Regions from separate parts of the Sporomusa sp. genome, predicted to be linked through region 3. Evidence: riboswitches for the same ligand, from Rfam matches in the RefSeq annotation. Region 3 holds a riboswitch; each other region holds the start of a gene.
What was found. A riboswitch is a leader RNA that binds a small molecule or an ion and turns the genes downstream of it on or off. The one in region 3 is predicted to bind cobalamin.
Positions count from the first base shown of each region.

Region 1: linked by a shared signal. The riboswitch ahead of AC29Z1_RS07215 (tetratricopeptide repeat protein) and the one ahead of AC29Z1_RS03765 (response regulator transcription factor) in region 3 are both predicted to bind cobalamin.
Region 2: linked by a shared signal. The riboswitch ahead of cobI (precorrin-2 C(20)-methyltransferase) and the one ahead of AC29Z1_RS03765 (response regulator transcription factor) in region 3 are both predicted to bind cobalamin.

Region 1 covers NZ_JBYKYF010000079.1:979-11,143, reverse strand. The annotation lists gene AC29Z1_RS07245 (ABC transporter ATP-binding protein/permease) at 1-545, shown strand, start outside; gene cobO (cob(I)yrinic acid a,c-diamide adenosyltransferase) at 569-1,129, opposite strand; gene AC29Z1_RS07235 (hypothetical protein) at 1,122-1,319, opposite strand; gene AC29Z1_RS07230 (nitrogenase component 1) at 1,428-2,723, opposite strand; gene AC29Z1_RS07225 (nitrogenase component 1) at 2,716-4,014, opposite strand; gene AC29Z1_RS07220 (nucleotide-binding protein) at 4,001-4,816, opposite strand; gene AC29Z1_RS07215 (tetratricopeptide repeat protein) at 4,898-5,464, opposite strand; cobalamin riboswitch at 5,939-6,121, opposite strand; gene AC29Z1_RS07210 (methyl-accepting chemotaxis protein) at 6,252-7,430, opposite strand; gene AC29Z1_RS07205 (CHASE3 domain-containing protein) at 7,423-7,947, opposite strand; gene AC29Z1_RS07200 (DUF3887 domain-containing protein) at 8,225-8,980, opposite strand; gene AC29Z1_RS07195 (hypothetical protein) at 9,090-9,284, opposite strand; gene AC29Z1_RS07190 (cobaltochelatase subunit CobN) at 9,338-10,165, opposite strand, start outside.
Region 2 covers NZ_JBYKYF010000122.1:448-8,263, forward strand. The annotation lists gene lipS1 (LipS1 family lipoyl synthase) at 1-520, shown strand, start outside; gene lipS2 (LipS2 family lipoyl synthase) at 517-1,509, shown strand; gene AC29Z1_RS09490 (lipoate--protein ligase family protein) at 1,487-2,308, shown strand; gene lpdA (dihydrolipoyl dehydrogenase) at 2,436-3,839, shown strand; gene AC29Z1_RS09500 (hypothetical protein) at 3,916-4,161, opposite strand; cobalamin riboswitch at 4,335-4,518, shown strand; gene cobI (precorrin-2 C(20)-methyltransferase) at 4,627-5,349, shown strand; gene AC29Z1_RS09510 (hypothetical protein) at 5,346-5,591, shown strand; gene AC29Z1_RS09515 (FeoA family protein) at 5,855-6,073, shown strand; gene feoB (ferrous iron transport protein B) at 6,143-7,816, shown strand, end outside.
Region 3 covers NZ_JBYKYF010000032.1:2,386-9,363, forward strand. The annotation lists gene AC29Z1_RS03750 (sirohydrochlorin cobaltochelatase) at 1-504, shown strand, start outside; gene AC29Z1_RS03755 (adenosylcobinamide amidohydrolase) at 1,054-2,157, shown strand; gene AC29Z1_RS03760 (hypothetical protein) at 2,230-3,039, shown strand; cobalamin riboswitch at 3,269-3,448, shown strand; gene AC29Z1_RS03765 (response regulator transcription factor) at 3,614-4,147, shown strand; cobalamin riboswitch at 4,264-4,447, shown strand; gene AC29Z1_RS03770 (type II secretion system protein GspD) at 4,691-5,692, shown strand; gene AC29Z1_RS03775 (hypothetical protein) at 5,720-6,112, shown strand; gene AC29Z1_RS03780 (hypothetical protein) at 6,293-6,978, shown strand, end outside.

The sequences.
Region 1 (10,165 bases), on a different contig from region 3:
TTATAACTGGACCTTCAGGCTGTGGAAAAACAACATTATTACAAACATTAGCCGGAGTCTGGCCCTATTTTGCCGGAAAAGTGTCCTGCCCACCTGCTGGTAGTGTCCTGTTTCTTCCGCAAAAGCCCTATCTCCCCATTGGTTCACTGCGTGCTGCAATACTGTACCCGCACAGCCATCACAGGATAACAGATGAAAAATTGAAAGAAGCTTTGCATATATGTAAGCTAGACTCGTTACTCCCGTGTCTTGACATCGAAACAGACTGGTCAAAGAGCCTTTCTCTCGGTGAACTCCAACGGCTTTCGTTAACCCGGGCCATCCTATATCAGCCACAGTGGATTTTCCTGGATGAAACAACTTCTTGCCTTGACACTAGCATGGAAGCAGAAATATACCAAGTACTTAGAGAAAAATTACCTACTTCCGCATTAATCAGCATTGGTCACCGTGACACGTTAAAGACATACCACCGTCTGATATTAAAACTAAGCAACACTAGCGACTGGAGTTGCTCTGAGCAGATGCAACAACAAAAAATGTGACATCTTACAAAACTAGGCAATCCTCAAAATTCAATACCCTTTTGCGCCTTGATTCCCTGTTTAAACGAGTGCTTAATTTCTCTCATTTCAGTTACTAAATCGGCTTTATCAATGATTTCCTGGCACGCGTCGCGTCCAGTAAGTACCAAATGCAAATAACTAGGTTTTGAATTTATTAACTCCAGTACTTCGTTTACCGAAACTAGCCCCGCCCCAATGGCATAGTTAATTTCATCCAAGATAATCATGCCCCACTTTCCTGACATGATTTCCTGCCTGACATCTTCCAGTGCATTTTGGGCCGCATCTTTAAGCTTATCTCGGTCATCGCCACTACTATTTCTCACAAAAGCTTCGCCCATTTGGCAGATAACAAAATCTGCTCCCATTCTTTCGGCTGTTTTCAATTCGCCATATTTCCGATTACCTTTAATGAATTGTATTACAAGTACCCTAAGCCCTTGTCCCCAGGCCCGCATACCCAGTCCCAAAGCAGCCGTTGTTTTTCCTTTGCCATTTCCGGTATTCACAATAATTAATCCTTTGGGTTCTACCATACTGACAATACTACGCTTTCTATGCATGGCCCTTCATTCTCATTTCCATAAAACTAGCCATCTGTCTGGCCTTAAAACACCCTATTGGCTGTCTTGCTACATCCTGTTTCTTAATGACTATGAGGAAATAGACTGCCTTAGGCGGGCTGGTTTTATTCTCCTGAGTAGAAAGATGCGCATTATCATATGGCCAATTTTTCGGAGTATATTGCAACATACAATCTCCCTCCTTGACAAAATCTATCGTTAACAATTTGTTCCGCAGACTCAATAGACGCACAACTGCCTATTATATATGGCTTACGTGCTTTTATTTATAGCAATATCATCTGCGCCGTTGACAGTAAGCAATATACTGATTCCAAAGCCGTTCCAGCATGTGGCAGGCCCCCTGTATTCCCATAAAAGGCCGATCACTAAGGATGACTTCGTCATATACCGGCAGCGCAATATTCTGACATACCACGTTAGACACCGCCTTTTGCTGCAATATAGCCTTCTCGTTGCTGCCAGCCAACAATAACCCGCCCTCCAGTTCTGTCAACAACCGCTCAATTACCTGACTGTCGCCGGTGGCCTCAATAAAAGTGTCAATACAATCCGGTAAAGGATAAGATGGTTGTTTATCATAGGCCATTACCGTCAGCCAGCCTGTATCCAGCCACTCGGTTCGAACCGCCTCAGCCATGGCCACAGCTACCGAGCCAGGGGCGGCGATCAGCGTCTTTTCAAACCACATATCTCCCCAAATGCGCTGCATTTCCAGCGTAGCTGCCTGCACCTTCCGTTCCAGGATGCTGACTTCCTGCCGGACTTTCCCCAAGTCAATGCTGCCGCCTGATACATGTTGCTGCAAACTTTGCAGCCAGGTGAGCGATCCCTGCAGCCCATAGGGCGGCGGTAAAGACACATAAGGCATACCATATCGCTCGTTAAGCAATACGGCCAAGTCATATCCCAATTCTTCATGCACCACAACATTGAGCGCAGCACTGGTCATACTGGCTATTTCCTCGGTACTACTGCCAGCTCCCGGGCAGGCCAGCACCTGATATCCTGCCAGCTTGAGCATGCGTTTTAGTTCCTGCACATCATTATCGGCATTATAGTACCCCATCGTACATCCCAGCAGATTAACAGTACCGGGCAGCACACCGTTTGAACGGGTAAGCGGCATCTGCTCCAGATATGCTCTGGCAGCAGCACGGTAGCCTGCGGCAAAACCGCCAGCCAGCCCACCGCTATCCACATAGACCACCGGGCAATTCAAATCCACCTGCTTGGCAATTCCCGCAATATCATCACCAATCAAACTGACGGAACAGCTATTTTCAATCAGTACGACAGATGGACAATCCCGCCGTCGGATGGTATCCAGTGTTTCCAGCAAACATTCCTCAGTACCGTAGACAACGGCATGATTATCGGCCTGCGTACAATAAAATTGTGAACTAACTGCCGGACACTGTCTTTCCAGATGGCGAAGCGCATAAAAATAGCACCACATGGGACCATTAGCCACTAATACAGCATCAGGAATACCAGCGAAAAAAGCGGCTGAACCGGTAAGTGCACAGGCCTCTGCCAGAGTACGCATATCTTTCCACTGACGATTACACATATACAATCCCTCCCCGCCTGTCATGACGCTGCGCCAGACGTACCAGTTTGGTCATCAACGTGATGATGCCGCCAACCCCAGCCAGTGGCAATAGTGGCAAAAAGAGCTGCTTTTTCCCTACATCCGCCAATTCATGGGTTGTCACCACAATATCCGCCGTATCTACTACGGCTTCACCTTCAACCAGAGAATAACAGGGTATCGTGGTTTGTTTCTTCAGTTCCTCATATAAATCGGCCCGTTGGTCGTCACTCAACACATCGTCCATCAGAACAATGCCTGCCAAAGTTACCCTATATAAGGAAAATAACTCTAACACCCAGGCGGGGTCAAAATAAAGCAGCGGGCGGCCAACATACAACACAATCCGCTTGCCCTGCAACAAGGCGCTACACTTAGCAATATGCTGATTCAACCGGTCTTCTTCTGTTTTGATGGCAACCGCAGCTTGCTGTTCCCGGTTTAGAAACCGGCCAAGGTTCGTCAACCACAAGGCAGTCAACCGCCAGCCTGCAGGATAGTCGCCGTCAAAAGCAGGGACTCCAAGCATGTCCTCTAATTCCTGTCCCAACTTGCGCATCCAGGTATCAGACGGTTTGGTGCCAGTAAGCGGAACCGTCAGCGCGGTAACCGGCACCTGTCTTATATCTTCTAGCGAGGCATATGCCGGGAAATGACAATACACTTTGAGGCCAAAATACTCAAGCAAACGCTTAATTTCCTGCACATCAACCCCATTGGGACCACCACGGTCTCCTAATAAAGTAACTGTATTAGCCAGCTTTGGCTGGGCAATCATAAACCGCTCGGCTAATAATTTGCCTGCATGATAAAATCCGGCATAATAGTCGCCATCCAGATATCCGTAGCAAGGAACAGACATCACTGGTATACCCAGTGCCGCCTCTGCCTCCCTGGCTATCGCTGCGGTATCATCACCAATCACGCCAGCCACACAGGAGTTGGCAATCAAAATATAGCTGGGCTGATATTTTGCGGCTGCATAATCAATACATTGTCTGAGCAGTTCGGCTCCGCCGAAAATCGAATGTTCCTCCGTCAGCCCGCTAATTACCAGTGGTGCGGAGTACTGCTCCTGCATAAATTGCTGTTTTGCCAACGAACGGAAATGCATCCCCAAATCCATTTCCCGGCCGATATGCCCGCATGCTTTGGGGCTATGGTAAATAACAACAGCACCTTCATTATGTGAAACAGCACGCCAAACTCCTGGCATGGCGCAACTATAGCCCCGTTTGCGGGCTGTTTTCGCCCGTTTATTCATCACCATAGCTAAGTACCAACTCCTCTAACTCCTCAAACGACAGGGGGCTTGGCACAGTCAGCGCCGTATTCTCACAAATATAGTCGGCTAACTTACGATAAATTGCCGCCTGCGGCGATTCTGCTGCAAATTCTATAACCGTTTTACGATGAATTTCAGCCTTATTGACAGTACGATCTCGAGGAATATAGGCTACCAAAGAAGTATTTAATCTTTTGGCGAATTCCTCCAGCAACGCCTGCTCATTGACAATACCGCGGCTATTGCCAATGATGCCGCCAAGCCGCACCGGCCCGCGGGCGGCATAGCGGGCCACCCCTTTGGCAATATTGTTGGCAGCATAGAGCGACATGAGTTCGCCGGAGGAAACGATATAAATATCGGTTGCATAGCCCTCCCTTATGGGTACGGCAAAGCCGCCGCACACCACATCACCTAATACATCATAAAGAATAAGGGCATCTTCAGGCAAAGCCTGCAAGGCTCTCAGCTTTTCTAAGGCCACGATAATGCCGCGTCCGGCACAGCCCACTCCCGGTTCAGGCCCTCCGGCCTCAACACATTGTACGCCACCAAAACCAGTGTGTACCAAGTGTTCTGCTTTGACTTCGTCACCATACTGCTTGACCATGTCCAGTACAGTTTGGGAACAAACCCTACCTAGTAAAAGGCGGGTTGAATCGTTTTTGGGATCACAGCCAATTTGACAGACCTGATATCCTTTTTCAGCCAAAGCTGCCGACACGTTGGCGGCTGTGGTAGACTTGCCGATTCCCCCTTTGCCATAAAAGGCAATTTTTTTTTGCATATTACTTCAATCCCTCCCGATATATAGTCAGTCTTCAACACCTAATCTGTTTAGCATTTTTTTTGCTGCCGCAATGGCTTCCTACGTTTCTTTTTCGTTCGGCACATTGGCAAGTAAGCTTTTATAGGCTGCAATAGCTTCTTCGTTACATTCCAGCTTCTGATAACATACACCTTTAACCAAATAGGCACCAGCGTGCTTCGGCTGTAAGACAATAACCTGTTCTAAGTCACCGATAGCCAGTTCATATTGTCCCATATAGTAATAACAGATTCCCCGGCGAAAACGGGCGTCGATATCCTGGGGAGCCATTTCGAGAATACTAGTATAATCAGCCAGAGCTGCCTCATACTGTTTTGCCTCATAATAACTCAGCCCCCGCGCTGCGTAGGCCTGTACATTTTTTGGGTCCAGTTTGATGGCCTGATCATAATCAGCCATTGCCAAATCAAACTGATTATTGCTGGCATAGGCTTTTCCCCGCTTGATATAGGCTGCCGCATCATTGGGATTGGCGGTAATAGCCTTGGTGCTGGCAGCAATAACTTTTTGATTGGACTTAGCATCAGTCTTCTTATCTGCGGCAAAACCAATAGACACACTGGTCATAATAAAAGCAACAACAAGTAATATAATGGTTTTCTTCAACCCAAACACCTCTCTTACTAACTAATTACACTCTTGTTTCATGTACCGGCTCTCCTGCCGGTTCGATCATTGAAAAGCTACAGTACTGTGTACTGACAAGAAAAGACTTGACTTGCGGCAAGTACCTTGAGACGGTACAAATGGCCATGCCAACCCTGGCACAATCGGCACTAGGCCATCAAGACGCGTAGCAGCAAATCCTACTTTGATTTATGTCAACAGAATTTAATATAAATTCTGGTATAATAAAAAGGCGCGGGTCATAGTCGACCCGCAAACATGAAGGAGTAAGAAGAATGACATTAATAAGAAACTCCCTGCTACCATGGCAGCAGGGAGGATTTCTACAGCAAACACAACTAGAAACTCCTGATCTATGACCAGGAGTAAATTCAGCAAAACAACACCACTCACTGGAATAATTCCAGATAAGCAGATGTAACTGTAATCTCCTCCCCATCACTCGTGGGTAAAACGGCGATTTTTTGTCAGGCAGTTCTCCTGGCTCTGGATCATAGCTTGCCCAAACCTTCCCAAGACTCTCGTCCCAGTGGTATATCCTTGGGTTCACTCCCCATTACAGTGGCGGGACCGCGCCGGCATCACACCGGTCTTCCCTATTAAGCCCCTAAGGGCACCTAACGCAATAGTATTCACTTTTCACTAAATCTATATGTGTTCATATTATCACTTTTTAGTAAATAATGTCAAGTAAAATTCAGTTTCAAAACTTATACTGCCTGACTTACTGTCCGGGTTTCCGATATCCATACCATTGCCGGTAAACTCAACACTGGAATTTAGCCACCTGTGAGCGCATATCCTCGGCCATAAGGCACAGGCTCCGGCTGGAAGCGGCTACTTCCTCAATAGCCGCCGATTGTTCTTCAGTTGCCGAAGTAATCATCTGCGTATAGCTTACTGTTTCAGTAGCTACGGCGTAAACATTTTGCATAGATATACCTATTGCCGAGCTGGCATTTGCCAATTGCTCGGTGTCTGCCGTTATTTTCTGAACCTTTGTATTCAAATGGGTAATCATCAAATTAATCTGGTTTAGCTGCTCATCAGTGACGGCCAAAAGCTGCGAACCTTTTTCGACTTCTTCCAATCCACACTGCATCGAACGAACTGCTATATCTGTATCACTTTGCACATGGCTAATGATCTCAGCAATATGTTTAGCCGCCGCTTGGGATTGTTCTGCCAACTTCCGGACTTCCTCCGCAACCACAGCAAAACCTTTCCCGTGTTCACCGGCGCGAGCTGATTCAATAGCCGCATTTAAAGCTAACAGATTGGTCTGTCCAGCAATGCCGCTAATAACCGTAACAATTTTGCCAATTTGTTGAGAACTGTCTCCCAGTTTTTTTACCACTTCTGTGGCAACGCTGACTATCCGCCGAACTTCTAACATTTGCCCTGTTGCTTCTTGCATAGCAGCACGTCCTGTCTTGACGGTCTGCGCTGTTTCGGTTGAACGCTCGGAGGCTTCTACTGCGTTATTCGCAATATGGGTTATAAAAGAAACGATCTCTTCAATGGTAGCCAGCACCTGCTTGACAGCGTCTGTTTGCTTCGCCGCACCTTCTGCTACCTTCGCTACCGTGTTTGCAATTTGACTTGACGCCTCAGCCGATTCTTCTGATACAGCCATAAGCTGTTGACCGGCTGACGTTACCGCCTCAGATGTCTTAGAGATAGAAGAAACCATCATGCGAAGCCTCTTAGTCATCGTCGAAAAAATATCAAGCATATCGCTGATTTCATCTTTACCCTTAGACTTATACCGAGTTTTAGGTGTCCTCAAATCACCTTCGGCAATTTGCTTGGCGGCAAACGCTACTGTTACTAGCGGCTGGGTAATCTTACGGGAAAACCCTAGCGCGATTATCATGGCAACAAGCACGGCAAGCATATCCACTATCCACATGGTACGGTTAGTATCGTGGACTTCTTCATTCACAGCCTTTTGCCGCTCGTTTATATATCTTTTTTATATATGCAGCAAATTCCTCGGTCTTACTCGCCGCTGCATCTACTGTCATTACAATGTTAGGCAAGAATTCAATAACTTCTTCCTGCCCCTTTTCTCGCCGTATCTCAATGGCGGCATCTACGGCCTTATTATAGTCAAGCAAGATAGCTTTCAATTCCCCCAGACGCTCTTTCCCTTCAGCAGTTACCAACATGGTCTCCAATGCGTTAGCATGTTGCCACATTTCCTTTTTTGCTTGCATATAACGCTGGACATACTGATCATTTCCCGTTAAATAATAGGTACGGGCAAAGGATGCTTGCTTATATAACTGTAACTGAATACCGTCGCCATGAGTTTTAATTTGCCCAACCCATCCGATCAGATTATTGAAATTCTCCGCTACAGCTTGTGATTTTGTAAAAATGTACCCACTCATTAATACCAAGAGCATCACTATCACCAAACATACACCTAAAAATTGTCTGCCAACTGTCAATTTCATAAAGCTTTATCCTCCCTATTGGGGATTCACGATTGCAGGTATTCTGTAGTTTGTTTCAATGCTTTGACATTCAGACGTCTGAGGACAAAAAACCAGGTACAGACCTTTCTCAGGCCTTTGTCCTTCATGTTTTTTACATTACTCTATAACCCCGCCTTTGGCGCCTATCTTCTGCCATTAAGTTAAACGGCAAAATCAATCTGCTCAATCTTGTTTTGGTTAACAGACTACACCATATACTTGTCACATAGTCAACTGTGTGGTGTAATAATAAGTTTTAAATCGGCGCATCAATCCAAAAGCCTGCAACCAAAAGACTAGCATCTTCTTGCCTTAGAACAGTGCGCACGGTAATAGCCTCTTTTTCTTTTTCGAACTTCACTTTGTAAGAAATAATGGTGAAGGTCTCTTTTTCTTCGGCAGTAATAGGCTCTTGGGATACATATTTGCCAAGTTTTTGTTTAATCGACTGGCTGAGCAGCCAGAACTGATTCTCTGGCAAACCACTTTTCATCTTTTGATCAAAGTTTGCTGAAAATCTCGTGTAATCACTCTGATTAATACTGGTAAGCATTGCTTCGGTAATTTGATCGGCTGAACGTTGCATATCGGGTAATGAAACAGTAGGCGACAACGCTTCACTGCCACTCACCTTTCCGACCCGGTCTGCCACAATCTTCACAACCAGCGCCGACCAAGCCCGTACATCGGCCGCTAATTCGCCGGTAGCTACTGCCGGCGATAAAATCTGATACTTTCCTGCAGTGAGTAAGATCAGGTCATTGCCAGCCTTAGTCACTTCATCTTTACTTAGCCATTGCCACTGATTTTGATCTAACAAGTGCACATATAGCGACGTGGCTGTTACCAAATCCGGCTCTTTGTCCACTTGGCGCAGCGATGCTAAGAAGCGTTTTTTATTTATTGTTCCATACTCTTCCAAGTACTGTTGGTACAAGCTGTCCTCGGTTACGCCGAAGCGATTCATCCGCCGTAGCACACTGCGCTGCTTTTGCGGTGAACATTTTTTCATTGTCTACCTCCAGCTGCGTTATATTATTTCGGTTATTGAACTAAGTGGAACATATCCCAGTGCTGAACCCAATATCCAAGAAAAAAACTACTTACAGCCTAATTTCTCTTCAAACTCTATAAACGGCCCAGCCTATATTAGCAAAACGGCTAACTTTATTATTATTGTAGCTTAACGTCCAGTTAAACGGTAAATCCAAGTTCTCATATTTGTTTACAGAATTATCGCGGTCAAGGATAGCAAGCAACAAACCCAAACATATTTTTTTCCATAAAACAGGCTTTGCACTACTTTTTCTCCTCATTGAAAAGCTCCTCCCGCGCATCGTGTATTTTAATATTAAATTCTAAAAGCCTATTATGAATCAGCTCGTTCCTCCAGCTCCCCTTCGATAGAAAGATATAGTTGTTCCAGCTGTTCCTTGGTCTCTGGTTTGGCATCCCACATACCGCGGCGCTGAGCCTCAAGCAGCTTTTCGGCAATCCTTTGCAGCGCCCAGGGGTTAACCGCTTGCATCCATTTTTGCATAGCTTCGTCAAGCGCTAACTTTTCTGCCAAACCTTCATACATCCAGTCTGTCATGACTTCACTGGTCGCATCCCAATCATAACAATGGCTCACTAGAGCCGCTAAGTCGGCTGCCCCCTTATAACCGTGTTTTTTCATACCTTCGATAAATTTAGGATTTAGTGATTCCCCGCGCAATACACGCCGGAACTCCTCGTCAAGACTCTTAACCTCGGTATGACTTTGGTCAGTGCTGTCACCAATATAACAGAGCGGTGCCTTACCGCGGATACTGCGCACCGCGGCATTCATGCCGCCGCAGTAAGCATTGAAATCATCGGAACTGAGTAAGTGAACCTCATGGTTATCAATATTCTTTATGGTGATATCAAGCCTCCCTAGCTTTTGCCGAAACAGTTGCGGCAAATATTCCCCCTGCCGGCCGGAATCATATACATGCGCGCCCCAGCGCACATACACATCAGCAATATCATGCACATTCTCCCAGTTCTTAGCTTCCAGCAAAGCGGCAACACCGGCGCCATAGCCGCCAGGCGGACAGCCGAAAATGCGGTAACTGGCCTGCTGCCAGGCACACTCCTTTTCCACTCCCTGTTCTTCCAGCATTTCGCTGTCCTGGATAATATGTTTTTTTACAAAATTCATCTCCACCGGTTC
Region 2 (7,816 bases), on a different contig from region 3:
TGAACAACTGGCCGTTGTAGCCGATTGCGTATCTTTTGATTTTGTCACCGATGCGGCGACCATTCAGGAAGTGTTTGGCCACAATCGTACACCTGACGATTATATCACCTGTTATCAGGCACTTAGGCGCCGGGTTAAAGTAATGCCGCATATCTGTATTGGCCTCAAAGGCGGCCAAATCAGCGGTGAATACCAAGCATTGGAATACTTGAAGGAGCTGGGTGCTGAGGCGCTAACCTTCATTATCTTTATACCGACACGAGGCACCCGGTATGCCGATAGGCAGCCTCCCAGCCTTGCCGATACCGCCCGCTTGCTCAGTCATGCTAGATTGATGTTTCCGGATCTGCCAATGAAGCTTGGCTGTATGCGCCCAGGAGGGCGCTATCGGGAGGAAATCGACAAATGGGCAGTGCGGATAGGGTTTGATACCATTGTCAACCCGGTGCCAGCGGCTGTGCAGCTAGCCCGGAGTCTAGGTCTTACCCTGACATGGGGAGAGGAGTGCTGTGCGTTATGAATGTATGGAAATTGTCGGCAGGTACGGCATGCGTAATTGGCAAAAAGCAATTCAAAAGTGATGTGCTTCCGACCACTGCCTATATCCTGTTGGGGGAAAAGTGCCAGAATTATTGCCAGTTTTGCGCTCAGTCGCAAGACAGTTTGGCTCGGGCAGACCTGTTATCCCGAGTGACCTGGCCTGAATTTCCCGCCGAAGAAGCCGCCGCTGCCGTGGGGGCGGCTTTTGCGGCCGGACAACTACAACGGGCCTGCCTGCAGGTTATCAAAACTGAGCAGAGCTGGCAGGCCAGTGTGGAAGCGTTGGCGGTTTTAACCCAAGTTAGCAATATCCCTGTCTGCCTTTGTACTGACATTGAGACGGTGGCGCAGGCTCAGGAGTTGATGGCACAGGGCGCTGACCGCGTTGCTATCGCCCTAGATGCCGCTACTCCCAGGCTGTACCAGGAGATCAAGGGCGGCCAATGGCGGCAGCGCTGGGAACTGCTGCAGCGTTGTGCTGCCGCTTTGCCGGGCCGGGTTGCTACTCATTTGATTGTTGGTCTTGGAGAATCCGAGCAAGAGATGATCAGCACCATTGCACTCTGTCAGGACAATGGCATTCAGGTCGGACTGTTTGCCTTTACGCCGGTGCGGGGGACAGCATTAGCCCATAAGCAGCCGCCGGCTGTTGGGCATTATCGGCGAGTGCAACTGGCGCATTATCTGTTAAAACTGGGTTATAGCCGGGATATTTTTCAGTTTCAGGGCGGGAGGCTGATAGCCATTACATTACCACAACAGGAACTAATCGCCGCCGTAGCTGACGGTAAAGCCTTTGAAACCAGTGGCTGTAGTGGTTGCAACCGGCCTTATTATAATGAGCGTCCCGGCGGGGTGGTGTATAACTATCCTCGACCGCTTACACCCCAAGAGGTTAGGCAGGCGCTGATAGACTGCCAATTATGGACTTGGGAGGAGATAGGCGATGAAGTGGCGGGTAATCAATAGCGGCATGGGTCAGGCTGCCGACAATATGGCTGTGGACGAAGCGATATTACGCGCGCATGCTGCCGGGCAGGTTCCGCCCACCATCCGGTTTTACGGCTGGCGGCCGGCCGCTGTTAGTGTGGGCTATTTTCAAAAAGCTGCTGCTGAGTTGGATTTAGCTGAGTGTCGCCGTCAAGGAATGGCTGTTGTTCGGCGTCTAACTGGCGGGCGGGCCGTACTGCATGATGCCGAGCTTACCTATAGCCTGGTTGTCAGTGAGATCCATCCGCTTGTTCCGCCTACCATTACGGCCTCTTACCGATTTTTTTGTCAGGGGTTGCTTGCCGGTCTCAAAGCTTTGGGAATTGATGCACAGATGAGCAACCCGCGGGCAGCTTATGGGCAGACCAAGCGTCAGCCGGCTTCTGCCGCCTGTTTTGATGCTCCCGCCCACTATGAAATTACCGTTGCTGGACGTAAGCTGGTGGGTAGTGCCCAAGTTCGCAAAGATGGCGTTATCCTGCAGCATGGCTCGGTGTTATTGCATTTCAATCCGGAGCAGATGGCAGCGCTGCTTGCCTTGCCAAGTGCAGACAAAGCGGCGGTAGCTGAGATGTTATCCAGGCGCGCAGTAGCGATTGCTGAAGCGGCCAATCGGGATATCGGCTGGGAAGAGGTGTGTCAGGCGATGATGGCTGCCTTTGGTCCGGCTTTGGGGGTGGAACTGGAAATAGGCAGTCTTACTTCTGCAGAAATAGCGGCAGCTAAAGAACTGGTTGTGAACAAATACTCTCAGGATAGTTGGAATTTGCGGCGCTGATGTCAGAAGGTATTTCCTTGACAGCGAGGTGCGGGTAAAGATGTCTCCCTAATTTGACATTGCGGAGCCTTGCTTTACTGGATAAATAACAGCCAGGGACAGTGTCCCGAGCGGTTGGAGGGATACTATGATTTATGATGTAGCCGTGATTGGCGGCGGTCCAGGCGGTTATGTGGCAGCTATTCGGGCCGCGCAATTAGGCGGCAGAGTATTGTTGGTAGAAAAAGAACATCTTGGTGGAGTATGCCTCAACCGTGGCTGCATACCGACCAAGACACTATTGAAAAGTGCTGAAAAGTGGGAAGAACTGAAGCGATGCACTGACTTTGGTTTTAGGGCTGACCATATCGGCTTTGATTTTGGTGCGGTAATGGAGCGGAAAGAAAGGATCGTGGCCGGACTCAGAGGCGGTATTGAGCAATTGGTCAGAAGTAATGATATTACCGTTATCCGGGGTACGGCTATGCTGACTGGTACCCACCAATTGCAGGTTAACACCGCGGCTGGCGAGAAAAGTATCGTTGCTGGTAACATTATTATTGCTACTGGGTCTAAGCCTAGCAGCATTTCGGTGCCGGGACATGATTTGCCAGAAGTTTTAACCAGTGATGAACTGCTGGAATTGACCGAAGTACCTAAACGTCTGTTGATCATTGGTGCCGGGGTGGTTGGCATTGAGTTTAGCTTTATTTTGCAGGCCTTTGGTTGTGAGGTAACTGTTGTGGAAATGCTGCCTAACATTTTGCCTTTGGTGGACAGCGAGTTAGTCAAACGCATGAGTTTAATCTTGCGCAAGCAGGGCATCAAAATGTTGGTTGGGTCAAAAGTAACTGCCATTGAGTCAGTTGCCAACGGCGTAGCAGTAACTGTAGACACCGGTAAGGGGATGCAGGAAATCCAGGCTGAAAAGGTGCTTGTCGCTACTGGTCGCCGTCCGGTACTGGAGGGGATAGGCTTGGAGGCCGTCGGGATTAACTATGACCGTTTTGGCATAAAGGTCAATGAGCGCATGGAGACCAATATTCCAGGCGTTTATGCCATTGGTGACGTTACCGGACAGAGTATGCTGGCCCACACGGCTTCGGCTGCAGGAATGGTAGCGGCTGAAAATGCTATGGGCAACTATTCGGTTATGGATTACAGCGCCATTCCTGTCTGCATTTTTACCACGCCGGAAATTGCTATGGTTGGCATTACCGAAGAGGAAGCCCGGCGGGAGCAGCTTGATTTTATCACTAGTAAATCTAATTTTGCCGCCAATGGTAAGGCTATGACCATGGGCGAAACCGACGGTTTGGTCAAAATTATTGCAGAGACGTCTACCGGCAGGGTTTTGGGTATGCACATTCTTGGTCCGCACGCCAGCGACTTGATTATGGAGGGAGTCCTAGCTATCCGGCATGGCTTAACTGCCCGCCAAATTGCTCATACCATCCATCCACACCCCACCTTATCGGAAACGGTCATGGAAAGTGCGCATGGGATTTATGGTGATAGTATTCATCAGGTGAAGTTAAAGACGAGAAAATAGGGCAGAATGGAATTCCAATTTAAACTGTAAAATAGTTAGAAGCATGGGGTGACCATGCTTCTAACTATTTACTTCATTATAGTTCAATTGTTACCATCGCATCAGGAGACTGCTGTACTTTTTTCAGTAGTTGCTGCCACTCTTCAAAAGTCAAATCCACTTGACCGGACTCGATAACATCAGCCGGGACCCGGAAATTTACGGTGTTGCCGTAGCTAGCAACCGCCAGTCTACCGCCGTAGGCGGATAATACAATTTTGTCGACTTCGACCACGGGTAGAGCCTGCTTGAGGAAAAAGGACTTACTTACAATACCTTTCATGAGCCCCCTCCTTTATACATTGTCCAGGTAATCTTCTACTTCCAGTATAATACAACTATTAAAAAGAAGGTAGCTTATTATTAACACTATTATTTTTATGGTTTTTCCACGTATTGGCAAATAGGGAGAATATGTTTGACTTTTTATATGTAAAATCATACAATTTAGGTAATTACATACGGCTCGGAACAGGTGCCCGCAAGGGCTTAATAGGGAAGCCGGTTTGAATCCGGCACGGTCCCGCCGCTGTGATGGGGAGTTATTTCTGCTCAATGCCACTGGAATAGTATAATTCTGGGAAGGCGCAGTTTAGCGATGATCCTAAGTCAGAAGAACTGCCTGTTTGACAATCACCGTTTTTACCTACGAGCGATGGGGAGGGGATTTATGTGTCGTGTTTGACATTTAATCTCTGTCATCCCTATTGCAATGACAGAGATTTTTTATTTGAGGAGTTGTTGTTGCATGGCAGGGATTTTTTACGGAGTGGGTGTAGGGCCCGGAGATCCAGAATTATTAACGGTGAAAGCCATTAATGCCATTAAGTCTGCTGATGTGGTTATTGCTCCACGCACGGAAAAAAAGAATGAGAGCACGGCGCTATCTATTGCCTATCCATATATTCCGGAAGGTACCGAAATTCTTGAATTAGTATTTCATATGAACTATAATGCGCAGGCACTGTCTGATGCATGGGTGCGTAATAAAGAGATTATTCTCGGATTATTACGTAATGGAAAAACCGTGGCTTTTCTAACGCTGGGTGATCCTATGCTATACAGTACGTATATGTATGTTTACCGCCTGCTTGAAACATCCGGCTACCAGATTATCAATATTCCTGGTATAAACTCCTTTTCGGCAATTGGCAATCGCTTAGGGATAGCACTGGCTGAAGGTGGCGATATTCTGAGCATCGTACCAGCTACTATTGATCACGAACGTTTAGAAAGAGTACTTGAGGTATCTGATAATGTCGTGTTGATGAAGGTATACAAAAATTATACTGAAATTGTTGAAAAACTACATAAGCATGGTATGGTAGAAAATGCTGTCATGGTTTCGAAGTGTGGTTTGGAAGGCGAAGAAATAATTTGTGATCTGACGGCCGCCAGTAAACAAAAAGTCAACTACCTCTCAACCATTCTTACTAAACGCTCAAAAGTGAGTCAACACGCATTAGCATGAACAATACCTTAACGGCGCTGTTGAGCCGCCAACAGGCAAAAACTCGTTTGGCAGGGATAGGACTTTTGGCGGCAGTGATGCTATTTACTTTGGTTGCAGTGGGGTTTGGCCGGGCAGATATCGGGGTGCGGGATGCTGCTGTTGTTATTTATGGAAAAATTATCGGCAATCCTGATATGTATAGTTACTTAGCTTCAGCAAAAACGGCCTTATCTGGGATATTCGTCTGCCGCGGATATTAGCCGCCATTGCCGTTGGTGCTTGTATCCAGAAGTATTTGCCGCAGAGTAAAGCAGTGGACAATATGGGATCAAGGATGGTGTATATTTGATTTACTGGTTGTTGCGTGGTTGCTGTAAAGAAGTCTAGCCTTAATTCCTACTTGACAAGTAGTGATTAATTTTCATATAATTTATTTGAAAACAAATATCATTATCGCCACGCAGTTGGCGAATAATTTTTAATTCAAAAGTGATAATGATTATTACTACTAGGGGGAATATCTATGACACTCGCACAAGCTAAACGTGGTCAGCGTCTGTTAATTGCTGCTATTCCTGATGCTGCCATTAGAGCACAGGCTATCCGCTTTGGTATTGCTGAGGGTGCTGAAGTAGAATGTTATGAGAAACTTCCTGCCGGCCCCATTGTTGTTGGTAGAGGTAAACAAGAGATTGCCATTGGCCGTCGCCTTGCTGAGAATATTGAAGTGAGGCCAGCCTAATATACTACGGATTATAAAAAAGGCGTACATAACGTCTGTATAGGTTGTTACTAACCAATGGAGGAGAATATGAGTCATTGTCATAATAGCTTAAGTCATTTGGACATCCCAGAGGGAGCCAAGAAGATAGTACTTGTTGGTAATCCTAATGTCGGAAAGTCCGTTTTTTTTAACGCTTTAACTGGTATGTATGTCGATGTGTCTAACTTTCCGGGTACAACGGTGGATATCTCGTATGGACGCTATAATAAGGATGTAGTCATTGATACACCCGGGGTATATGGCATTTCTTCGTTTAATGATGAGGAGAAAGTAGCTAGAGATGTTATTCTGTCAGCCGATTTAATTTTAAATGTAGTGGACGCTGTACATTTAGAACGCGACTTATTCCTGACTCTGCAAGTTATTGATACCGGAATTCCTACGATTGTTGCAGTCAATATGATGGATGAAGCTGCTAACCAGGGGCTAAAGGTGGACATTGATTTGTTGGAACATCTCCTGGGGGTGCCGGTAATTCCCACTGTGGCGGTAAAAGGAAAAGGGCTTGACGAGGTAAAAAACCGGTTATATGAAGCCCGTACAGGACTGATAGCACCCGAGTTGAAAAGCAAGCTGCAAGGTATGCTTAACCGGATTGGATCTTGGGGTGAGGCTTTGTTAGTACTCGAGGGAGATCCCCATGTAGCCGCACGCCATGGTGTACCTGCAGGGGATATGCGGGAAGAAATTTATCATGCCCGCCGTCACAGGGTCAATGATATTGTCAAGCATGTAGTGAAAGAGACGCAGGAAGGTGCTACCTTTGGTACTAAATTAGGCCGGTATATGTTGCGGCCTTGGACAGGTATCCCGATGTTTGCTCTTGTGCTGTATGCGATGTATTATCTGATTGGGGTTGTCGTTGCCCAAGACATTGTTGGTTTTACCGAAGAGACGGTAATGCAAGGAATGTATGAACCGGCAGTGCGGGAGTTTGTCGGGAGATTTATTAGCGAAGAATCGGTGCTGGGCACAATCTTAATTGGGGAATTTGGCCTCTTAACTATGACAGTAACTTATATTTTGGGATTGCTCTTGCCACTGGTTGTAGGCTTTTATTTTGCGCTTTCCATCATGGAAGACTCCGGTTATTTACCGCGGCTGGCAACCCTGGTTGACCGGATTATGACTAGTATCGGTTTAAACGGACGGGCCATTATTCCTTTGATTTTAGGTTTTGGCTGTGTAACTATGGCTACTATTACCACCCGGATTTTAGGAACCAAGCGTGAGCGAACCATTGCTACTGCTGTACTTGGTTTAGCTATACCATGCTCAGCCCAGTTGGGTGTTATTGCGGGGATGCTGGCAGGTATTGATGGTAAATATATGGCTATTTATGTTGGTGTCATTTTGTTAGTATTGGGGATAACCGGTAAAATTTTGAACAAAGTGCTGCCAGGGCAATCCTCTGATCTTTTGATTGATTTACCACCCATTCGCTTACCGCGCGGTGAAAATGTCTTGAAAAAAACGGTTGCCAAATCATATGCGTTTTTATTAGAAGCATCGCCACTGTTTATGCTGGGTGCGTTGATTATCTCCGGCTTGCGGCTTACCGGACTGCTGGAGATTATTCAGGTAGCACTGGCTCCGGTAACGGAAGGTATGCTCAAACTGCCTAAAGAAACAGCTACTGCCTTTATTATGGGTCTTATCCGGCGTGATTTTGGTGCTGCCGGATTAAGCGATATGGAGCTT
Region 3 (6,978 bases):
GCCATTGGCCGGCCAGTGCTTTATTACATGGGACAAGAAGACCAACCCGATGACTATCTGGCAGCTATTAAAGCGGTAGCTGCTCAATTCCCTAAATTAAAGAAAAATGAAGCCGTTATGCTAATGGGTCACGGTGGTCCGCATCCGGCAACCGCTGCCTATGGTGTGCTGCAAGCCAAGCTGCAGGACGCTGGTTATAAAAATGCCTATGTCTTCACGGTAGAAGGTTATCCGACCTTTGAAGGCACTATCGAAAAGCTTAAAGCCGACAAAGTCAAAAAAGTTACCCTAATGCCGTTTATGCTGGTAGCCGGCGATCATGCCAACAATGATATGGCCGGTGATGAAGAAGACTCCTTTAAGAGCCAGCTTATGGCTGCCGGCTTTAAAGTGGACACCTATATCCATGGATTGGGGGAAAACCCCGCCATTCAGGATATCTATGTACAGCATATAAAAGATGCCATTCAGGATATCCATAATCCGGTAACCAAAAAGCATTAAGATACCGGATAACTGAATACCAATGAGTTAGATGCCTTACGGACTTAATGAAAATCCGAAGCGATCCGCCACTTTACTGGGGGAGCCAGTTAAAGGTGATGCCACTGGGAGAAAATGTCTCGGTAAGGTTTGGACGCGCTATGAAACAAAGTTAGGAGAACTACCTAATTTACAGTCGCCGTTTTTACCCATGAGGTAGGGGGATATATACGCTTATTTCAGTACAAGTGCAATTACAGGCGGCGCGTGTAGCAAATGTGTCGGTGATGTAATAGTAGACATCTCCTTTTAACAAGGAGATGTTTTTTCTTAATGATACTTTTACACTGCTGCAGTTTGCACTTACTAGCGCTGTTTCATGTATTCGCGCTAGTAAGTGTGAACATGAGTTAAGCAAAGATAAATGCTCCGGCCACATAGGCTGGCTGCTTAGGAAGTCCGGCAGGCATTTCCTGCAGCTTGGTCGGTGACTGTGCAGGGGGAGTTCGATCAGATTTGGAAAAGAGGATGAAAAACATGAGCAGTTGGTTACATGGGAGGGAGCAGGCCTTGAAATTATGTACGCTAAGTACTGGTGATTCTGTATATCGTTACAATAAAAGCATTGTGATTCCGTTTGAACAGCCCCGTAAGGTAGCCAGCACTGCTATTGTAAACGGCGGCTATCGGGAGGATCTGACGGCAGTTTTTAATAATGACTGCAACCCTGGCGCCGGGATGGCTTGCGTCATGCGCGCACCTACCTATCAGGAACATATGCGGCTTGTTACAGAGGAAATCGGGCTTGAGCCGGCGACGACGGCCGGGATGCAAACAGCGGCGTCCATGGAGAATGTTGCCATACATGCGCAATGCTATGAGAATCTGACCGTTACGGCTATCGTAACCGGTGGGGTTGAGGTTAACGGCGGCCGGGTCGGCGACCCGGCAGATTATTTCCAGCCCATTGACAAAAATATGGTAGAAAAACCTGGAACCATCAATATTATCCTGGTCATCGACGCCGACTTGCCGCCAGGAATTTTAAACCGTGCTCTGGTAACTTGTACCGAAGCTAAGACGGCCGCGCTGGAGGAACTTATGGCCGGCAGCAATTATTCGACAGGTCTGGCTACCGGCTCGGGAACCGACCAGACCATTGTTATCGCCAACCCGCAAGCGGCGCTGTACCTGGAGAGTGCCGGCAAACACACCAAACTGGGTGAACTCATCGGCCGGACCGTCCTGCCGGCAGTCAAAGAGGCGCTATTTAAACAGACCGGATTGTCGCCGCGCCAACAGCACAGCATGCTGCGCCGCTTCAAACGCTATGGTCTTACCGAAGAAAGTTTATGGCAGGATTATATCAAAAAAAGCCAAAAAACAATGCTGAAACCGAAGTTTATGGATGCGCTCCACCAGCTGGACGGAGATAATTATTTGGTAACCTATGCAGCCGCTTATGTCCACCTTCTCGATGAACTGCAATGGGAATTGTTGTCGGGTGTGGAAGTACGTCAGGCGGGTAATGAACTGCTGACCTTAGCCGCGGCTAAATACTATCTGGAAGCGCCAATTATTACAGGTACGGAAATTGAGTCCTGCCTGAAAGCCTGGCAAAGCTTGATTTTGGCGATTCTCAGGAAAAAACTGACTGAAATGGCAAAGAACTGACACATCCTGCGGATGTTATTCAGCCGGCAATTTGCTATACTATAGGAAAAGATTGCAAGGAGGATGATTAGGATGATGGGTGGCTTTGTTGTTCGCGTATTGGTAGGCATACTTGTATGGGGGACAACGTTGGCGGTGACAGCGCCCGATGCCTGGGCAGCAACTCGATTGCTGGCAAAGGATACTAAGCTTCATCCGCAGGGCTGGACTGCCGGTGATCCTATCACTTTCAAGAAAAATACTGTTGTCACATTGAATGACCAGGAAGAAGTCGTCACTGGAACGCTGGACAAGGATACGCTGCTGCTGCCGCGCGGCTGGAACCGGGTCATTGATGATTATTACTTTTCAACCGTCTATGCAGGTAGCGGCCCTTATTTTGGCCGGTTTGGCTTCCGGCCGTATTTTGCCCGAAACTATCCTGTCACGATTCCCGGATACGGCCATTTGCTGTATAAAGGCGGCACCGTGGTAACCTTTAGTGAGCAGGGTGATGTTATCTCAGGAACCATAGCTCATCAGGCTACTTTGCGGTTAACAGAGGACAAGTATGGTTATGTGACTTTTAAAGAAGATACTGTTCTCAGGTTCTATGACTCGGGCGCAGTTATGTCAGGAACTTTGGCGGAGGATACTTACCTGCGCCCAGTGGGTTGGCAAAAGCTTATAAAAGGCGCTGATACCGCCGGTTTCATAAAACTCAGCAAGGGGAAAACGGTCACTTTTAACGAAGCAGGCGAACTTATCGCCGGTACGATCAAAGATGCGGTTACCCTGACAGCCGAGGACGGGACGCAACAAAAATTTCCCGCCGGCTCAGCCCTCAAGTGGAATGAAAACGGCGTTGTCCTAAAAGAAAAATTTGTCCAAAGCATGCCCTGATAATAGGAGGATAAAAAGGGACGGGAACTTGTGGCAGTGTGAGGTTAAGCAGTGTCGAACCGTGAATGCTTTTTACCAAAATACCTCATTTGAGGTATTTACGTCTCACCCCGCATGTCCTACTCTTACATTAGAAGATAATACTGCTGCCTGTAGATTAATGCTGTGAACCGACAAAAGAATACTGCTGGGATAGGTGCCTGATAAGCGGGGCGATAGATATTTGGCCAAAATGCTATGTATCTGCAGCGCCGCTAGAGGCTTAAAAGAGAAGCCGGTTGAAAGCCGGCGCGGTCCCGCCACTGTAACGGGGAGCAAATCCACATAATGTCACTGAAGTTTGCCTTTGGGAAGGCGTGGAGGAGCAACGATCCGGAGCCAGGAGAACTGCCTATCTGACAATCGCCGCTTGACCTACGAACGATGGGAAGGAGGTTATGCAACTGTGAATAGACGTTTAGCTCTATTGACAGAATAGCTCTCTTTTCCATGGAGAGCTTTTTTTATTTGTACTGACTTGCTATGATCTTTGCTTATGAGCATAAGAAAAAATCAAAGGCAGAAGGTGTTATAAATGATACCTCAACGAGCTTTTCGGCAACTGCAGCAACCCGGTCATGGAATCTGCATTTTAAACTGGCAATTAAAAACAAAGTATCAGAATGAGAACGCCAGAGAGATTTTTACAGAACACCCGGAATTGTTTCAACAACTTACGAAAATTTGTGAATTTTTTAGCGTGGAGCCTAAGGATGCCGGTAATCCTTTAATCAGTCATACCGGTACGCTGCATTATTTGTCGGCTATGGTGAGTTTTAGCTGCCTGCGAATTGGCGAAGAGGAGAAAACCTGCTTTTTTATCATTTTTGATTATATTTCCTTGCTGGATGACGAATTGTCAGCAAACATTGTACTTACTCCCCGGGAGCAGGAAATTGTGCATATCATGGCAATGGGAAAGACCAATAAAGAAATAAGCAAAATACTGTGTATTGGTTTGGAAACCGTTAAATCCCATATTCGCAATTTGTTTGCCAAGACAGGCACGAGTTCGAGGGTGGAGCTCATTGCGAAACTTCAGCATATCCGGAATGCAGGTATGTTGTGATTGTGCCACTCCCCCGAAAATACCTCACTTGAGGCATTTACCGTTTGGTAGGATTAGGATATTCTGAAAACAAAACAAATTGTGAGCCAATTCACTAGAAAAAATGGCTTCAGCCAATTGCATACAGGGGTACAGGTGCCCGCAAGGGCCTAACAGAGAAGTCCGGTTAAAGACCGGCGCGGTCCCGCCACTGTATTGGGGAGCAATTCCGGAAAAATGTCACTGGAACGATACGTTCCGGGAAGACCCGGAGGAGCCATGATCCAGAGCCAGGAGAACTGCCTGTACAACAATCACCGTTATACCTGCGAGCGATGGGGAGGGGATTTGGATGTACGGCATTTGTTCAGGCCATTATGCCGGAATAAATCAAGAAGCCTCCAGGGATGTGTCATTTGCATCGCGGGCGGCTTCTTTCATTTTTAGTAGTGGGATAGATTTCGGGAAACGGAAACAGGTGATATGACTTACGCAGAGCAAGTGATCTGAAAGACGGTGAGTATCTTGGCAGGTTATCGCCAGCGCTGTTTTTATTCCCTTATAGTGATTTTGCTGATTGTACTATTGCCTTGGCTTTCGCTGGCTGCGCCGACTGATGCTGTTTTCGTGCCGGCATCCGGGCAAGAGGCAGCTGCGCCGCCGTCTGGTGCTCCTAGTGACACCGCCGGGACGGCTGTATCGGTTCCTGAGTCTGATACTTCCGGACTCAAACCGCTAGTTGTGCAACTAGATTATCTTAAAGTTGAGCAGGCCAAGCCTTTGCTGAGCGCACTTGTGCCCGAGGACCAGATAAAAACCGATCCGCTGAGAAATACCCTCGTAATTATGAGCAGTCCAGAAGTGTATGAACAAGTCAACTATTTGCTGAAACAGATTGATACTCCGCCCAAGCAGGTTATGTTTGAAGTGCAGGTGGTCGAGATAAATCGTGATGATTTGTCCAATCTTGGTATTGACTGGGGAGCTTCGACCAAATTGCCTGCGCCCATTCTTTACGATGATTTGCAATACCGGATTGGAACAGGCAAATACGGCGTTAACCTGCAGGGGATTATTAACCGCTTAATAGAGAAGAAAAAGGGCCGGCTGCTGGCAAGTCCGCGTATTGCCACCTTAGATGGCGTGGCGGCTAAAATTTTGATCGGCGATAAACTGGCGGTTGAGAGCCAGCAACCTACGACCGGCAGCATTCCCATCATCTCGGTAATCTATGTGGATGTTGGCATTAAACTGGAGGTAACGCCGACCGTAAATAAAGACGGTTACATTACCACCCGCATCCAGCCGGAAGTGAGCAACAAAACCGATACCACCAAAAACGGCAATCCGAATATTCGCACCCGGCAGGCCGATGCCACCCTTAGGGTGAAAAGCGGATCAACCATTGTGCTGGGAGGCCTGATTCAGCGCCAGGAAACCAAAGACACCTTCAAAGTTCCCATTGTAGGCCAACTGCCGCTGGTGGGGGGATTGTTTCACTCCACATCCAAGCAGGTTACCGAGACCGAACTGGTCATCATGCTGACACCTAAGATAATTGAGTAATTTTACACTCAGGAGGTTATCTGGATTATGAGTAAACTATTGCGGACAGTCACGCTGGTGTTGCTTTTAACCACCTCCCTGCCGGCAGCCGGCTACGCCGCCACCGCTGTGCCGCCGGTTTCCGGCGTGGTTTTAATGCCGCCGAATGTTCAGCTATTTGGTCATGTCAGTCTGATAAATTGCTATGCACTTTCCAACAGCTGCTATGCAGTGGTGGAGCTTCGCGACACTCCCGGCAAAAGCATAGTGGTCAGGACATCCGAAACCAGGCTGCAAAGCCTGCTGGAAACCGCTTTGGCCACAGGCAACCTGATCTCGTTTGTGGGACAAGGAGTTCTTGTCCAGTCACCGCCCCGGGGCGGTACCTGGAATATGGAAGTTTATGCGATCGATGAAATAACGCTCTATAACCGCAAGTAAAAGTTTTTGGCTGAGTGATTGGAGAAGGAGCCGATCATGAGAAAAAGCGCAGGCTGTTTGATCCTTTTGTATCTATGCCTCGTGTGGACGACGATGCCGGTGAATGCCGCCGCTGTAGATGACATAGCCGCGCGCTGGGCGCCGATTATCTGCCTGCATGGTCAGGTCGATGGCCTGCGCATGGCGGAGAATACCTTTACTCTTGTAAATTATGACCGCGACTGGCGGCTCAATAACAACTGGTACAATCTGCTGTTTTATCCACCCCGTCCGGCTATGTACTATTCGGTCGTGGAAAGCGACAGCCATTATTTCCTCGGCTATTACCAGTATTACCCCAGACACAGCGGCGGACATGAGCATGATCTGACCGGCGTGCTGGCTGCCGTCCGCAAAACACCGGATGGAGCCGGACGGCTGGAGCACCTGATCACCTACAGCGATGGCAGCTGGCAGTCCTGGAGAGGTTCGCGGGTTCGCCGGGAGGGCAGTCATCCGGTGCTGAATGTTCGTGCTGGCAGTCATCGGCTTACCGCTGCCGGACGCAGCCGGAAGGCCTTGCCGGCTGCTGCTATGTACCCGACCGCCCTGACAGACAGTCAGCCAGCAGAAAACAAAAACGGCGTTCTACCGGGGAGAGTACACGGCGGTTACATATTAGTGCCGTTGGCCGAGTTGTGGGAACGGCGCCAGGATATTGGCCTGAACCGCGCTTTTGCCCGCTGGGGATATTTGGACAGCATTAACGCCATTCGGGTAACCGTGCCCTGGGTCTGGGAATATCGCCGGTATAACTGGCTGGCGCAGCCGGGTGAACTGGTGCAATATTTTCAGGGCCGGAAGGTAAAAACCTGCATTTACCTCAG